Regions from separate parts of the Streptomyces formicae genome, predicted to be linked through region 2. Evidence: riboswitches for the same ligand, from Rfam matches in the RefSeq annotation. Region 2 holds a riboswitch; the other holds the start of a gene.

Region 1 (7,263 bases), 5.1 Mb from region 2:
GACTTCGGTACCAACAGCCAGTGAGCCGCCTCCGGCGGCCCGCGCCGGACCATTCGGCTAGCCTTTCCCGGCGGTGAGACACGGGAAACCACTCTCAGGGTGATTATCACTCGGCGTGCCTAGTGTGGCGATCGTTGACGAGCCCCTGGTGACTGCCTACCGTCGAGAAGGCAGGTCAAGGAGGGAGGTCGGCGTGAGAAGCAGCGGCGACGGTACGGCGGTGGGCGGTCCGTACCCGTTTCACGGCGGTGCGACCGATCACTCTCCGAAACGGCCCATGGCGGTCCAGGGGAGCGGGGACGCGACGTCCGAGAACTCCGAGCAGGTCGGGTACCGCGGTCCCACCGCGTGCGCGGCGGCCGGCATCACGTATCGACAGCTCGACTACTGGGCCCGCACGGGCCTGGTCGAGCCCAGCGTGCGGGCCGCGGGCGGGTCGGGGACCCAGCGGCTCTACAGCTTCAGGGACGTCGTCGTCCTGAAGATCGTGAAGCGGTTCCTCGACACCGGGGTGTCGCTGCAGAACATCCGCACCACGGTCCAGCACCTGCGGGAGCGCGGGTTCCGCGATCTCGAGCGGATGACGCTGATGAGCGACGGGGCCACGGTCTACGAGTGCACGTCGCCCAGCGAGGTCCACGACCTGCTCCAGGGCGGCCAGGGCGTCTTCGGGATCGCCGTGGGCGTCGTCTGGCGGGACGTCGAGTCCGCGCTGTCCCAGCTGCACGGTGAGCGCATCGACACCGGGGAGACGCTCGTCGGGCACAACCCCGCCGACGAGCTCGCCAGGCGCCGCAACAGGGCCGTCTGAGGGCCTCGCCCCGACCTCGCTCCGACTTCGCCCCGACGCCGCTTCGCATGGCGCGGGGCGGCGTTGTCAGTGGCGTAGGGCAGCATCGGGTGGGTGAGAAGCGCGCCGACGATTCTGCATCTGGACATGGATGCCTTCTACGCGTCCGCCGAGCAGGCCGCGAAGCCGAGCCTGCGCGGGAAGGCCGTGGTCGTGGGCGGCCTCGGGCCGCGTGGAGTGGTGGCCACCGCGTCGTACGAGGCGCGGCGGTTCGGGGTGCATTCGGCGATGCCGATGGGCCAGGCGCGGCGGCTCGCGCCGAACGCGGCGTATCTAGTGCCGCGCTTCGGGTTGTACCGGGAGGTCAGCGAGCAGGTGATGGGGCTCCTGCGGGAGCTGTCGCCGCTGGTGGAGCCGCTCAGCCTCGACGAGGCGTTCGTGGACCTGGAGGCGGGCGGTGTGGCCGATGACGAGGTGTCGGCCAGGGCCGTGGGGGAGCGGCTGCGGTCGGACATCAGGGCGGTCACCGGGCTGACCGGCTCCGTGGGGCTCGCGGTGTCCAAGATGCTCGCGAAGATCGCCTCGGAGGAGGCCAAGCCGGACGGGCTCCGGCTGATAGCGCCGGGGACGGAGCGGGCCCTGCTCGGCCCCATGTCGGTGCGGACGTTGCCCGGGGTGGGGCCCGCCACCGGGGACCATCTGCGGCGGGCCGGGATCACGACGGTCGAGGAGATCGCGGAGGCCGGGGAGGACGAGCTCGTACGGCTTCTCGGCAAGGCGCACGGCGGCTCGCTGTACGCGATGGCGCAGGCGCTGGACGAGCGGCCCGTGGTGGCGGAGCGTGACACCAAGTCGGTCAGCGTCGAGGACACGTACGACGTGGACATCCACGACCGGGTGCGGGTCCGCACGGAGGTCGCGCGGCTAGCCGAGCGGTGTGTGCAGCGGCTGCGGGCGGCGGGGCACTCGGGGCGGACCATCGTGCTGAAGGTGCGGCGGTTCGACTTCTCGACGCTGACGCGGTCCGAGACGCTGCGGGGGCCCACGGACGATCCCGGAGTGGTGCGGGAGGCCGCGGCGCGACTTCTCGAGTCGGTGGACACCACGGGTGGGGTGCGGCTGCTGGGCGTGGGGGTCACGGGCCTCGCCGACTACACGCAGGAGGACCTGTTCGCGCAGGCACAGGCGCAGGCGCAAGCCCTGGCCGCCGAGGTCGAGGCGGAGGAGGCGGCAGGCGCGGAGGCGGAGCCGGGGGCGGACGAGGCCGCCTCGGGCGAGCCGCAGCCGGAGGTCGTCGAGGAGCCGGTGGCGCGGGCCGAGCGGCGGTGGGCGGCCGGGCACGACGTGCGGCACGCCGAGTACGGGCACGGGTGGGTGCAGGGGAGCGGCCTCGGGCGGGTGACGGTGCGCTTCGAGACGCCAGGGTCGGAGCCCGGACGGGTGCGGACGTTCAGGACCGACGACGTGGATCTTGAGCCCGCGGAGCCGCTGCCCCTGGTGGGAGTGGGTGTGCCCAGCGGGTGGGCCGAGCTGGAGCGGGGGTGTGCGGCGTCCGGGGGCCAGGAATGAGGCGCTGAGAGCCGCGCGGGCCGTGCGGGCGCCGGGTCAGGAGGTTTCCGAGCCTGCGATCTGGCCGAAGTCCTGGTCGGGGGGTGGTGACGTCGGCAGCGTGGTGTCCAGGCCGTAGTGGTGGTAGAGCTGGAGTTCCTGTTCGGGGGAGAGGTGGCGGCCCACGCCGAAGTCGGGGGCGTCCTTGATCAGGGCGCGGTCGAAGGGGATGCGCAGGGTGCCGTCGCCGATCAGTTCGCTCGGTTCCAGGGGGACGAAGGCGTCGCGGCTGAAGAGTCCGGTGCGTATGGCCGCCCACTCGGGGACGCCGGTCGCGTCGTCGAGGTAGACCTCGTCGATCGTGCCGATCTTCGCCCCGTTCCGGTCGAACGCCTTGCGGCCGATCAGGTTCCGCGGATCGATGTCGGTCTGCACGGGCCCTCCAGCTGGTCGAGGGGTATCGAATATGGGTGTAACTCATCTTTAATCGCTCGTACTCACTACGAAAGAGCACTTCGGGGCAGGCGGCCACTCGAACGAACGGCCGTCTTCCTCGCTGGTAGGCTGGCGGCTGGCTGCTGACCCCGTGCGGGAGAGCTCTCCGGATGGTGATTCCGGAGGCGCCGAAGGAGCAAATCCTCCCCGGAATCTCTCAGGCACCCGTACCGCACGGACGAGGTCACTCTGGAAAGCAGGGCGGGCGTCGGGCGGGCACGTTCGGAACCCTTCCTCACCGACGGTGAAAGCAGATCTGTCTCGGGACTTGACGGGTCTGTGAAGCTCTCAGGTTGAGATGACAGAGGGGGAGGCCGTCCGGGTACCCGCGCCGTGGTACCCCTCGCAGGTCGTGCAGACCAGGAGGCCTCCGCAATGACTGCCACCAATCGCATCCCGCTCTCCGAGCTCGAAGCGGGCATCCCCTTCGAGCAGCGGCACATCGGGCCCGATGCGGAAGCGCGGGCCAAGATGCTCGCCCAGGTCGGGTACGGCTCGCTCGACGAGCTGACGGCCGCCGCGGTGCCGGATGTGATCAAGAACGCCGAAGCGCTGAACCTGCCCGGTGCGCGCACCGAGGCCGAGGTGCTCGCCGAGCTGCGGTCCCTCGCGGACCGCAACCAGGTCCTCGATTCCATGATCGGGCTCGGCTACTACGGGACCTTCACCCCGCCGGTCATCCTGCGGAACGTGATGGAGAACCCGGCCTGGTACACCGCCTACACGCCGTACCAGCCCGAGATCTCGCAGGGCCGCCTCGAGGCGCTGCTCAACTTCCAGACCATGGTCGCCGAGCTGACGGGGCTGCCCACCTCGGGAGCCTCGCTCCTGGACGAGGGCACCGCGGCCGCCGAGGCCATGGCGCTCTCGCGGCGCATGGGCAAGGTCAAGAACGGCGTCTTCGTCGTCGACGCCGACGCGCTGCCGCAGACCATCGCCGTCATCCAGACCCGCGCCGAGCCGACCGGTGTCGAGATCGTCGTCACCGACCTGAGCGAGGGCGTGCCCGCCGAGGTCGCCGAGCGCGGTGTGGTGGGCGTGCTGATCCAGTACCCGGGCGCCTCCGGTGTCGTGCGGGACATCAAGCCGCTGATCGACCAGGCGCACGAGCTCGGCGCGGTCGTCACCGTCGCCGCCGACCTGCTCGCGCTCACGCTGCTCACCTCTCCCGGTGAGCTCGGTGCCGACATCGCCGTCGGTACGACGCAGCGCTTCGGTGTGCCGATGGGCTTCGGTGGGCCGCACGCCGGTTACATGGCGGTGCGCGAGAAGTTCGCGCGCAGCCTGCCGGGGCGGCTCGTCGGCGTCTCCGTCGACGCGGACGGCAACAAGGCCTACCGGCTCGCGCTGCAGACCCGTGAGCAGCACATCCGCCGTGAGAAGGCCACCAGCAACATCTGTACCGCGCAGGTCCTGCTCGCGGTCATGGCCGGAATGTACGCCGTGTACCACGGGCCCGAGGGCCTCAAGTCGATCGCGCGGCGCACCCACCGGTACGCGACGCTGCTCGCCGCCGGGCTCACCGCCGGGGGCGTCGAGGTCGTGCATGGCGCGTACTTCGACACGCTGACCGTGCGCGTCGAGGGCAAGGCCGATGAGCTCGTCGCCGCCGCCCGCGAGGGTGGCGTGAACATCCACCAGATCGACGCCGACCACGTCTCCCTCGCCTGTGACGAGACGACCACGCGCAAGCAACTGGCCGCCGTGTGGGGTGCCTTCGGTGTCGAGGCCGACGTCGACGCGCTCGACGCCGAGGTCGCGGACACGCTGCCCGAGGGGCTGCTGCGCGGTGACGACTACCTCGCGCACCCGGTCTTCCACCAGCACCGTTCCGAGACGTCGATGCTGCGCTACCTGCGCAAGCTGGCCGACCGTGACTACGCGCTCGACCGCGGCATGATCCCGCTGGGCTCCTGCACCATGAAGCTCAACGCGACCACCGAGATGGAGCCGGTCACCTGGCCCGAGTTCGGGCAGCTGCACCCCTTCGCGCCCGCCCAGCAGGCGCAGGGCTACCTCACGCTCATCCGTGAGCTGGAGGAGCGGCTCGCCGAGGTCACCGGGTACGACAAGGTCTCGCTCCAGCCCAACGCCGGGTCGCAGGGTGAGCTCGCCGGGCTGCTCGCCGTGCGCGGGTACCACCGCGCCAACGGCGACGAGCAGCGCACCGTCTGCCTCATCCCGTCCTCCGCGCACGGCACGAACGCGGCGAGCGCCGTGATGGCCGGGATGAAGGTCGTGGTCGTGAAGACCGCCGACGACGGCGAGATCGACGTCGAGGACCTGCGCGCCAAGATCGAGAAGCACCGCGACGAGCTGGCGGTGCTGATGATCACCTACCCGTCGACGCACGGCGTCTTCGAGGAGCACGTCGCCGACATCTGCGCCCAGGTGCACGAGGCCGGTGGCCAGGTGTACGTCGACGGCGCCAACCTCAACGCCCTGGTGGGTCTGGCCAAGCCGGGTCACTTCGGGGGCGACGTCTCGCACCTGAACCTGCACAAGACCTTCTGCATCCCGCACGGCGGCGGCGGTCCCGGCGTCGGCCCCGTCGGTGTGCGCGAGCACCTCGCGCCGTACCTGCCCAACCACCCGCTGCAGCCCGCGGCCGGTCCCGAGACCGGGGTCGGGCCGATCTCCGCGGCGCCGTGGGGCTCGGCCGGGATCCTGCCGATCTCCTGGTCGTACGTACGCCTGATGGGCGGCGAGGGGCTCAAGCGCGCGACCCAGGTCGCGGTGCTCTCCGCCAACTACATCGCCAAGCGCCTCGAGCCGCACTTCCCGGTGCTCTACACCGGTCCCGGCGACCTCGTCGCGCACGAGTGCATCATCGATCTGCGGCCGCTCTCCAAGGAGACCGGTGTCAGCGTCGACGACATCGCCAAGCGGCTCATCGACTACGGCTTCCACGCGCCGACCATGTCGTTCCCGGTGGCGGGAACGCTGATGATCGAGCCGACGGAGAGCGAGGACCTGGTCGAGATCGACCGGTTCTGCGAGGCGATGATCGCGATCCGCGCGGAGATCGAGAAGGTCGGCTCCGGCGAGTGGGCCGCGGACGACAACCCGCTGCGGAACGCGCCGCACACCGCCGCCGCCCTGGGTGGCGCGTGGGAGCACGGTTACAGCCGGGAAGAGGCCGTCTTCCCCGCCGGTGTCGTGGCGTCGGACAAGTACTGGCCGCCGGTGCGCCGCATCGACCAGGCGTACGGCGACCGGAACCTGGTCTGCTCCTGCCCGCCGCTGGATGCGTACGAGGACTGATGCGCACGGCCCGCTCGGTTCGGGCATGCGTCGGGGCCGGTTCGGAGACTTCTCTCCGGGCCGGCCCCTTCTTCGTTCCGCTGTGCGGTTGAGTCGTACGGATGCGCTGTGCGGATGCGCTGTGCGGATGCGCCGTGCGGATGTGCCGGCGGTGCTCAGGCGGCCGTCATGATCTGGTCGGTGCCCAGCGGTCGGTGCGGGGCGATGATCTGGCCGTCCGGCAGCAACTCACCGGTGTCCTCGAAGAGCAGGACGCCGTTGCACAGCAGGCTCCAGCCCTGCTCCGGGTGGCTCGCCATGAGGAGCGCGGCTTCCCGGTCGGCGGAGTCGGCTGTCGGGCACGGTGGTTGGTGCTGGCACATGGAAGGGTTCTTTCGCTGCGATGAGATGGCTGTGACGTCTGTCCTGTGACTCGATGCGGTGTTCATAACCGCCCCCCGTTGTAGTCGGTCCGATCCCAGTGTTGCCCTACGAGCGTCAATCCGCAGGGATTTTGCCGCAGCGGCTCCTACTGCTTAAGGACGTATCACCCGGCCGGACGGTTCAGCCCAACTCCCCTGTCTCTTCGGGTGGTTCGGGGTGGCCCGGCCGGGCTAGTCCACTTGGGTGGGCAGCGCGGTGCCCCGCGGCCGGTGGCGGCGGGGCACGTGCGGCGGGTCGGTCCCGAGCGGGCTCGGGCGTGTCGGTCAGGCGGGCGAGCCGAGCAGCGGTGCCGGTGCCAGGCGGTGGGTGAGGACCGGCAGGAGTTCGGCGACGCGGTGCGGGCGGTGGGCCGCGATGCCGGGCGGGGCGGGTGCGAGGGGGACCAGCAGGTCGGTGGCGGCCAGTGTGCCATCCGCGCCGTCGTCCGTGCAGTCGCGGTGCAGCCAGAGGGTGAGCATGTAGAGCTCGGGCACCGAGAGCAGCCGCGGCTGGCAGGGCATCGGCATGGCCTCCGCGTGCCGCAGGGCGCGCTCGGTGGCGGCGATGTAGGGGCCCTCGAAGAAGTGCGAGAAGGCCCAGCCGTCCGGGGTCAGCATCGTGTCGGCGGCGGCCACCGCGCGGTCGCCGCAGCGGATCAGGAAGCGCCAGCCGGCCAGCCGGGTGGGCGAGGTGCCTTCCGGCGTGATGCGGTCGAGCACGTGGACGGGCAGGGGGAGCTCGGGGCTCGCCGGGGTCTTGGCCGC
Region 2 (7,263 bases):
CCGGGTCATGGAACCAGCTTAAGCGGCGATCCCGGCGCGGACTTGACGTACGGGGCCTCAGCCCGCGCGGTGATAAAAGGGCCGCACCCGCTCGCGCAGCCAGTCGCCCACCGGGTCCTGCGCCACGTCGAGCAGCACGAGGTTCACCGGCCACGGCGCGGGCACCTGGCCGAGCGCCCGGCCGAGCGCCTCCATCGGCAGGTCGCGCGCGTTGCCGTCCCAGGTGGACAGCTCGACGCCGATGAAGAGGGTCGGGTCGTCCGTCTCGATGTCGGCGAGGCAGCGGCGCGCGGTGAGCACCACGCCCGTCGCCTCGAACTCCCGGCCCGCCGCGGCCAGGAAGTCCACCGGGTCGTGCTGCCAGTCCGGCTCGTACAGACGTACCCGGCCGCCGCCCGCGGGCCCGTCCAGCGGGGTGCGCCCGGCGCGGCAGAGCTCGGCGACGGCCGCGGGCGGCAGCGGGACGCCGACGGTGCCGTCCGGGTTCAGGGCGATGCCCAGCTGCGGGGGAAGGCCGCGCGCGAACTCGACGGCGGGCGCCACGGTGTGGCCCATGCGGTCCGCCGCCTCGCCCAGTGCCTGGCGGAACTGCTGCTCGGAGCTGAAGACGGGGACGTACGCCTGGCCCTCGATCTCCAGCGTCGGCAGGTCGAGCGTGCCGTTCTCGGGGCCGCCGCCGTTCGGCAGCGGGATCCAGATCGGGCTGCGGCCGAGCACCTCGACGATGCGCCCGCCCGCGGAGGCCGAGGCGCCGAGGGAGGCCGCGAGCACCTCCTCCAGTTCGTTGCCCGGCCATCCGCCGTACGGATGGGCATGTGCCTGCGCCGGAAAGTCCATCTGTCCAACCCCTGCTCGCGACCGCTCTGCCTGCGGCTCGAACCCTAACCCCCGAGGGGCGGCGGGCTCAGCCGACGGACTCAGACGGACTCAGCTCTCGAAGCCGATCCCCCGCAGCACCCCCGCGGCCCGGCGGTCCAGGAGCACCGCGGAGCCGCAGCCGCGCGGCAGGTCACCGCGCTCGGCGGCGCCGACCAGGCGGCCGACCGTTCTGCGGTGCCGGGCGAAGGCGTACCGCGAGACGCCCCGGCCGCGCGCCAGCTGGCCTTCCAGGGCGGTCTCCGCGGGCACGTCGAGCAGCAGCAGATGCAGGGTCGTGCCGCGCCGCGCCGCCTCGCGGGCGAGCCAGCGGCGCACCCACGCCTGGGTGCCGCAGTCGTGCACGACGACGCTCTCGCCGGAGCGCAGCACGCGGCGCAGGCCCGCGTAGTGCGCGAGGCGGACCAGGGGGCGGTAGACCGCGTACGGCAGGCGCCTCGGCATGCGGCGGGCCCAGCGGTCGCGGGTGTCCTGGGAGTCGACGCGCGGGCCGCCGACCGCCTGCCGCATCAGCGTCGACTTCCCGCCGCCCGGCAGGCCGGAGACGACGACCAGGTCGCCGGCGGCGAAGGTGAGGCGGTGCGGGCTGTGCCCCGACCGCTGCCTGAGGTCCCTGACGACGCCGGGGAGCGGGACACAGCTCTCCCGTGCCGGGGCGATGGCCTGCTTGGGCAGCGCCACCCCCGTGGTCGTGGCGTAGACACTGGCCTTGCTGCGCACCGTGATCGGCCTCCCCATAGCGGTCACGTACTGCTTCCCCGGCAAGTGTAAAGAGAAGGTAATGCGGCACAAGGGCATTCCCGGGCCACGGCTCCCCCTCAGCAGGGTCGCGTGCAATGATGTGCCCGCCAACTCCATACCGGCCGTTTGAATCCGCGCGGGAGAGTTCCCGGAGCCAGCACGCAGCGCGTGCCCGGGGCGCCGAAGGAGCAAGTCCCTCCCTTGAATCTCTCAGGCCCCGTACCGCGCGGGCGAGGCACATCTGAAAAGCGGACCGCCCTCGCGGTCCCACCCAAGGTGCAAGCCGGGTACCCCGTGTACGGGGCCACTCCCGGCGAACCTCTCAGGTTCCGATGACAGATGGGGAGGATCGACCTCGCCCGTCATGCCCTGGGAGTTCCCTTCATGAGCACTGCCCCCCGTCTGACCGCCCTCGATGCCGTGCATCGCGCCCTCGGCGCGACCATGACCGACTTCGCGGGCTGGGACATGCCGCTGCGGTACGCCAGTGAGCGCGACGAGCACGTCGCCGTGCGCACCAAGGCCGGTCTCTTCGACCTGTCCCACATGGGCGAGATCACGGTCACCGGCGCCGAGGCCGCCGACTTCCTGAACTTCTCGCTGGTCGGCAACATCGGCTCCGTGGGCGTCGGCCGCGCCCGCTACACCATGATCGTCGCCGCGGACGGCGGGATCCTGGACGACCTGATCGTCTACCGCCTGGGCGAGACCCAGTACATGGTCGTCGCCAACGCCTCCAACGCCCAGACCGTCCTGGACGTGCTGAGCGACCGGGTCACCCAGTTCGACGCCGAGGTCCGCGACGACCGCGACGCGTACGCGCTGCTCGCCGTCCAGGGCCCCGAGTCCGCCGGCATCCTGAAGTCGCTCACGGACGCCGACCTGGACAGGCTCAAGTACTACGCGGGCCTGCCCGGCACCGTCGCGGGCGTCCCCGCCCTGATCGCCCGCACGGGCTACACCGGCGAGGACGGCTTCGAGCTCTTCGTCTCCCCCGGCGACGCGGAGAAGCTGTGGGGCGCGCTGATGGAGGCGGGCACGCCCGTCGGCATGGTCCCCGCCGGGCTCTCCTGCCGTGACACGCTGCGCCTGGAGGCGGGCATGCCGCTGTACGGGCACGAGCTGACCGCCGCCCTCACCCCGTTCGACGCGGGCCTCGGCCGGGTCGTCAAGTTCGAGAAGACCTCGCAGTCCGACACCTTCGTGGGGCGCGCGGCGCTCGCGGCCGCCGCCGAGCGCGCCGAGGCCGCCCCGCCGCGCAAGCTCGTGGGCCTGGTCGCCGAGGGCCGCCGGGTGCCGCGCGCCGGGTTCTCCGTGGTCGCCGACGGCAAGGTCATCGGCGAGGTCACCTCGGGTGCCCCGTCCCCGACGCTGGGCAAGCCCATCGCCATCGCGTACGTCGACGCGGCGCACGCGGAGCCGGGCACCCAGGGAGTCGGCGTCGACATCCGCGGCACGCACGAGCCGTACGAGGTCGTCGCACTGCCGTTCTACAAGCGCCAGAAGTGACCCGCGCGCCCCGCGCGTGACCCCCTCGGCCCACCCGTTCATCAGCACTCCCCCGCGTACAGGAGAATTCAGGACATGAGCAACCCCCAGCAGCTGCGTTACAGCAAGGAGCACGAGTGGCTGTCGGCCACCGAGGACGGCGTGGCGACCGTCGGCATCACGGAGCACGCGGCCAACGCGCTCGGTGACGTCGTCTTCGCCCAGCTCCCCGAGGTCGGCGACACGGTGACCGCGGGCGAGTCCTGCGGCGAGCTGGAGTCGACCAAGTCGGTCAGCGACCTGTACGCCCCGGTCACCGGCGAGATCGTCGCCGCGAACCAGGACGTCGTCGAGGACCCGTCGCTGGTCAACTCCGCCCCGTTCGAGGGCGGTTGGCTGTTCAAGGTACGCATCTCGGGCGAGCCGGACGACCTGATGTCCGCCGACGAGTACACCGCATTCACCGCCGGCTGACCCATACCGATAGGGATCGTGTGATGTCGCTTCTCAACACCCCTCTCCACGAGCTCGACCCCGACGTCGCCGCCGCCGTCGACGCCGAGCTCCACCGCCAGCAGTCCACCCTGGAAATGATCGCCTCGGAGAACTTCGCTCCGGTCGCCGTCATGGAGGCCCAGGGAACGGTCCTCACCAACAAGTACGCCGAGGGCTACCCCGGCCGCCGCTACTACGGCGGCTGCGAGCACGTCGACGTCGCCGAGCAGATCGCGATCGACCGGGTCAAGGACCTGTTCGGCGCCGAGTACGCCAACGTCCAGCCGCACTCCGGCGCCTCCGCCAACCAGGCCGCCCTCTTCGCGATCGCCCAGCCCGGCGACACGATCCTCGGCCTGGACCTGGCGCACGGCGGCCACCTCACCCACGGCATGCGCCTGAACTTCTCCGGCAAGCAGTTCAACGTGGTCGCGTACCACGTGGACGAGGCCGGTCTGGTCGACATGGCCGAGGTCGAGCGCCTGGCCAAGGAGAACAGCCCCAAGGTGATCATCGCGGGCTGGTCCGCCTACCCGCGCCAGCTGGACTTCGCGGAGTTCCGCCGGATCGCCGACGAGGTCGGCGCGAAGCTGTGGGTCGACATGGCGCACTTCGCGGGGCTCGTCGCCGCGGGTCTGCACCCCAACCCGGTGCCGTACGCGGACGTGGTCACCTCCACCACGCACAAGACCCTGGGCGGCCCGCGCGGCGGCATCATCCTGGCCCGCAACAAGGACTTCGCGAAGAAGCTGAACTCCGCGGTCTTCCCCGGCTTCCAGGGCGGCCCGCTGGAGCACGTGATCGCCGCGAAGGCCGTCTCCTTCAAGGTCGCGGCCTCCGAGGAGTTCAAGGAGCGCCAGCAGCGCACGCTGGAAGGCGCCCGCATCCTGGCCGAGCGCCTGGTGCAGGACGACGCGAAGGCCGTCGGCGTCGGCGTGGCCTCCGGCGGCACGGACGTGCACCTGGTCCTGGTGGACCTGCGCGACTCCGAGCTCGACGGCCAGCAGGCCGAGGACCGCCTCCACGAGGTCGGCATCACGGTCAACCGCAACGCCGTCCCGAACGACCCGCGTCCCCCGATGGTCACGTCGGGCCTGCGGATCGGCACGCCCGCGCTCGCCACGCGCGGCTTCGACGCCGACGACTTCCGCGAGGTCGCCGACGTCATCGCCGAGGCCCTCAAGCCGGGCTTCGACGCGGAGGCCCTCAAGGCCCGGGTGACCGCTCTGGCCGACAAGCACCCGCTGTACCCCGGCCTGAAGTAGTTTCGTACGCTTTAGTTCGTACGTTCTTCCGGGGCACCGCGCACACTGGACACTGAGGACAGTGGGCGCGGTGCCCCGCACCACGTCACGCGCCCGGCGCCACCGCGCCACTCGCGTCACCCGCACGACCCGCACCACCCGTACTTCTGCACCACCCGGCAGACAACGGCGTCTACCAACCACCATTGGAGTTTCCCGTGGCCATCTCGGTCTTCGACCTGTTCTCGATCGGCATCGGCCCGTCCAGCTCCCACACGGTCGGTCCGATGCGCGCTGCCCGCATGTTCGCCAGCCGCCTCAAGAACGAGGGCCTGATGGCCCACACCACCGCGATACGCGCCGAGCTGTACGGCTCGCTCGGCGCCACGGGCCACGGGCACGGCACCCCCAAGGCCGTCCTGCTCGGCCTGGAGGGCGAGTCGCCGCGCACGGTGAACGTGGAGTCGGCCGACGACCGTGTCGAGGAGATCAAGTCGACGGGCAAGCTGAACCTGCTCGGCATGCACGAGATCGCCTTCGACTTCGACGAGGACCTGATCCTGCACCGCCGCAAGGCGCTGCCGTACCACGCCAACGGCATGACGATCTTCGCGTACGGCCATGACGGCGCGCTCGTCCTGGAGAAGACCTACTACTCGGTGGGCGGCGGCTTCGTCGTCGACGAGGACGCCGTGGCGGGCGAGAACCCGATCGTCCCCGACGACACGGTCCTGAAGCACCCCTTCCGCACGGGCGACGAGCTCCTGCGCCTGGCCTCCGAGACCGGCCTCTCCATCTCCGCGCTGATGCTGGAGAACGAGAAGGCCTGGCGCACCGAGGAGGAGATCCGGGCGGGCCTGCTCGACATCTGGGGCGTCATGCAGTCCTGCGTCTCGCGCGGCATGTCCCGCGAGGGCATCCTGCCGGGCGGCCTCAAGGTCCGCAGGCGTGCCGCGAACTCCGCCCGCCAGCTGCGCGCCGAGGGCGACCCCCAGGCCCGCGCCATGGAGTGGATCACGCTCTACGCGATGGCCGTGAACGAGGAGAACGCCGCGGGCGGCCGCGTCGTCACCGCCCCCACGAACGGCGCGGCGGGCATCATCCCCGCCGTCCTGCACTACTACATGAACTTCGTGCCCGGCGCCGACGAGGACGGCGTGGTCCGCTTCCTGCTCGCCGCGGGCGCCATCGGCATGCTCTTCAAGGAGAACGCCTCCATCTCCGGCGCCGAGGTCGGCTGCCAGGGCGAGGTCGGCTCCGCCTGCTCGATGGCCGCGGGCGCCCTCGCCGAGGTCCTCGGCGGCTCCCCCGAGAAGGTCGAGAACGCCGCGGAGATCGGCATGGAACACAACCTCGGCCTGACCTGCGACCCGGTCGGCGGCCTCGTCCAGATCCCGTGCATCGAGCGCAACGGCATGGCGGCGGTCAAGGCGGTCACCGCCGCGAAGATGGCGATGCGCGGCGACGGCTCCCACAAGGTCTCCCTCGACAAGGTCATCAAGACCATGAAGGAGACGGGGGCGGACATGAGCGTGAAGTACAAGGAGACGGCTCGGGGTGGGCTTGCGGTGAACATCATCGAGTGCTGAGGCCCGGCCCCGTCCATCGGCGCGGTCGCGGTCGACCGCATGCGGTGAGGAGTCCTCGGGTATGCCGGTAGGCACACGTCTCGGCGGCGGTGGCTCACCCTCGCCGAGGGCCACGGACCGCGGAGGGGGCAGGACCTGTGGACCCGACTGTCTTGGCAGCGCTGATCGGCGGAGTGTCGACCGTGCTCGCCGCCCTGATCGGCTACCGTGCCGCAACACGGGACCGGGGCAGGAGAGCCCAGGCGCGGCCACGAGCCCCGCGGGCCGAGCAGCGGCAGCCCGTCTGGGAAGCACACTCCAAGGGCAAGGGCGACATCCCGGACCAGCGGTGACGCGCCGAGGCCCGGACAGCTAACAGGTGGCGCCGGGGCGGACCGGCTTCCGGTCGATGAGGTAGGCGTCTACGGCCTCGGTGACGCAGGACCCCGCGCGGCCGTACGCGGTGTGGCCCACGCCTTCGTAGGTGAGGAGCATGCCGCCGGGGAACTGGTCGGCCAGGCTCTCGGCTTCCTCGTACGGTGTGGCCGGATCGCCCGTCGTGCCGACCACCAGGACCGGCGGGACGCCCTTGGCGCTGACGCGGTGGGGGCGCTGAGTGCCGGTCGGCCAGTTCGCGCAGGTCAGTTCGTCGACGACGCTTGAGGTGCCGTAGACGCCCGCGGACTTCTCCGCGGCGGTGAGGGCGTCCCAGTAGGGGCCCGGGGTGCGCGGGTGCGGGGTGTCGAGGCAGCTGACGGCGATGATGGCGGCGTCATCGTTCTCGGGGGCCGTGCCGCGTGCCTTCCGGTGGGAGTCGGTGGACGGCTCCTCGTCCTCCGCCAGCGCGGCGA

Evidence for each region. Region 2 has a riboswitch for glycine ahead of gcvT (glycine cleavage system aminomethyltransferase GcvT). Riboswitches for the same ligand answer to the same signal wherever they lie in the genome.
Region 1: it holds a riboswitch for glycine, as region 2 does, so the genes downstream of both, gcvP (aminomethyl-transferring glycine dehydrogenase) here and gcvT (glycine cleavage system aminomethyltransferase GcvT) in region 2, are expected to answer to the same signal.

What each region holds. Positions count from the first base shown of each region.
Region 1 covers NZ_CP022685.1:1,359,617-1,366,879, reverse strand. The annotation lists gene KY5_RS05545 (bifunctional nuclease family protein) at 1-24, shown strand, start outside; gene KY5_RS05540 (MerR family transcriptional regulator) at 194-811, shown strand; partial or broken gene KY5_RS05535 (DNA polymerase IV) at 905-2,477, shown strand; gene KY5_RS05530 (PRC-barrel domain-containing protein) at 2,396-2,773, opposite strand; glycine riboswitch at 2,918-3,016, shown strand; gene gcvP (aminomethyl-transferring glycine dehydrogenase) at 3,209-6,097, shown strand; gene KY5_RS05520 (DUF5999 family protein) at 6,253-6,459, opposite strand; gene KY5_RS05515 (hypothetical protein) at 6,784-7,263, opposite strand, start outside.
Region 2 covers NZ_CP022685.1:6,499,100-6,506,362, reverse strand. The annotation lists gene KY5_RS28580 (enhanced serine sensitivity protein SseB) at 58-837, opposite strand; gene KY5_RS28575 (AAA family ATPase) at 928-1,614, opposite strand; glycine riboswitch at 1,745-1,852, shown strand; gene gcvT (glycine cleavage system aminomethyltransferase GcvT) at 2,002-3,126, shown strand; gene gcvH (glycine cleavage system protein GcvH) at 3,202-3,579, shown strand; gene glyA (serine hydroxymethyltransferase) at 3,603-4,865, shown strand; gene KY5_RS28555 (L-serine ammonia-lyase) at 5,063-6,433, shown strand; gene KY5_RS41910 (hypothetical protein) at 6,571-6,765, shown strand; gene KY5_RS28550 (alpha/beta hydrolase) at 6,785-7,263, opposite strand, start outside.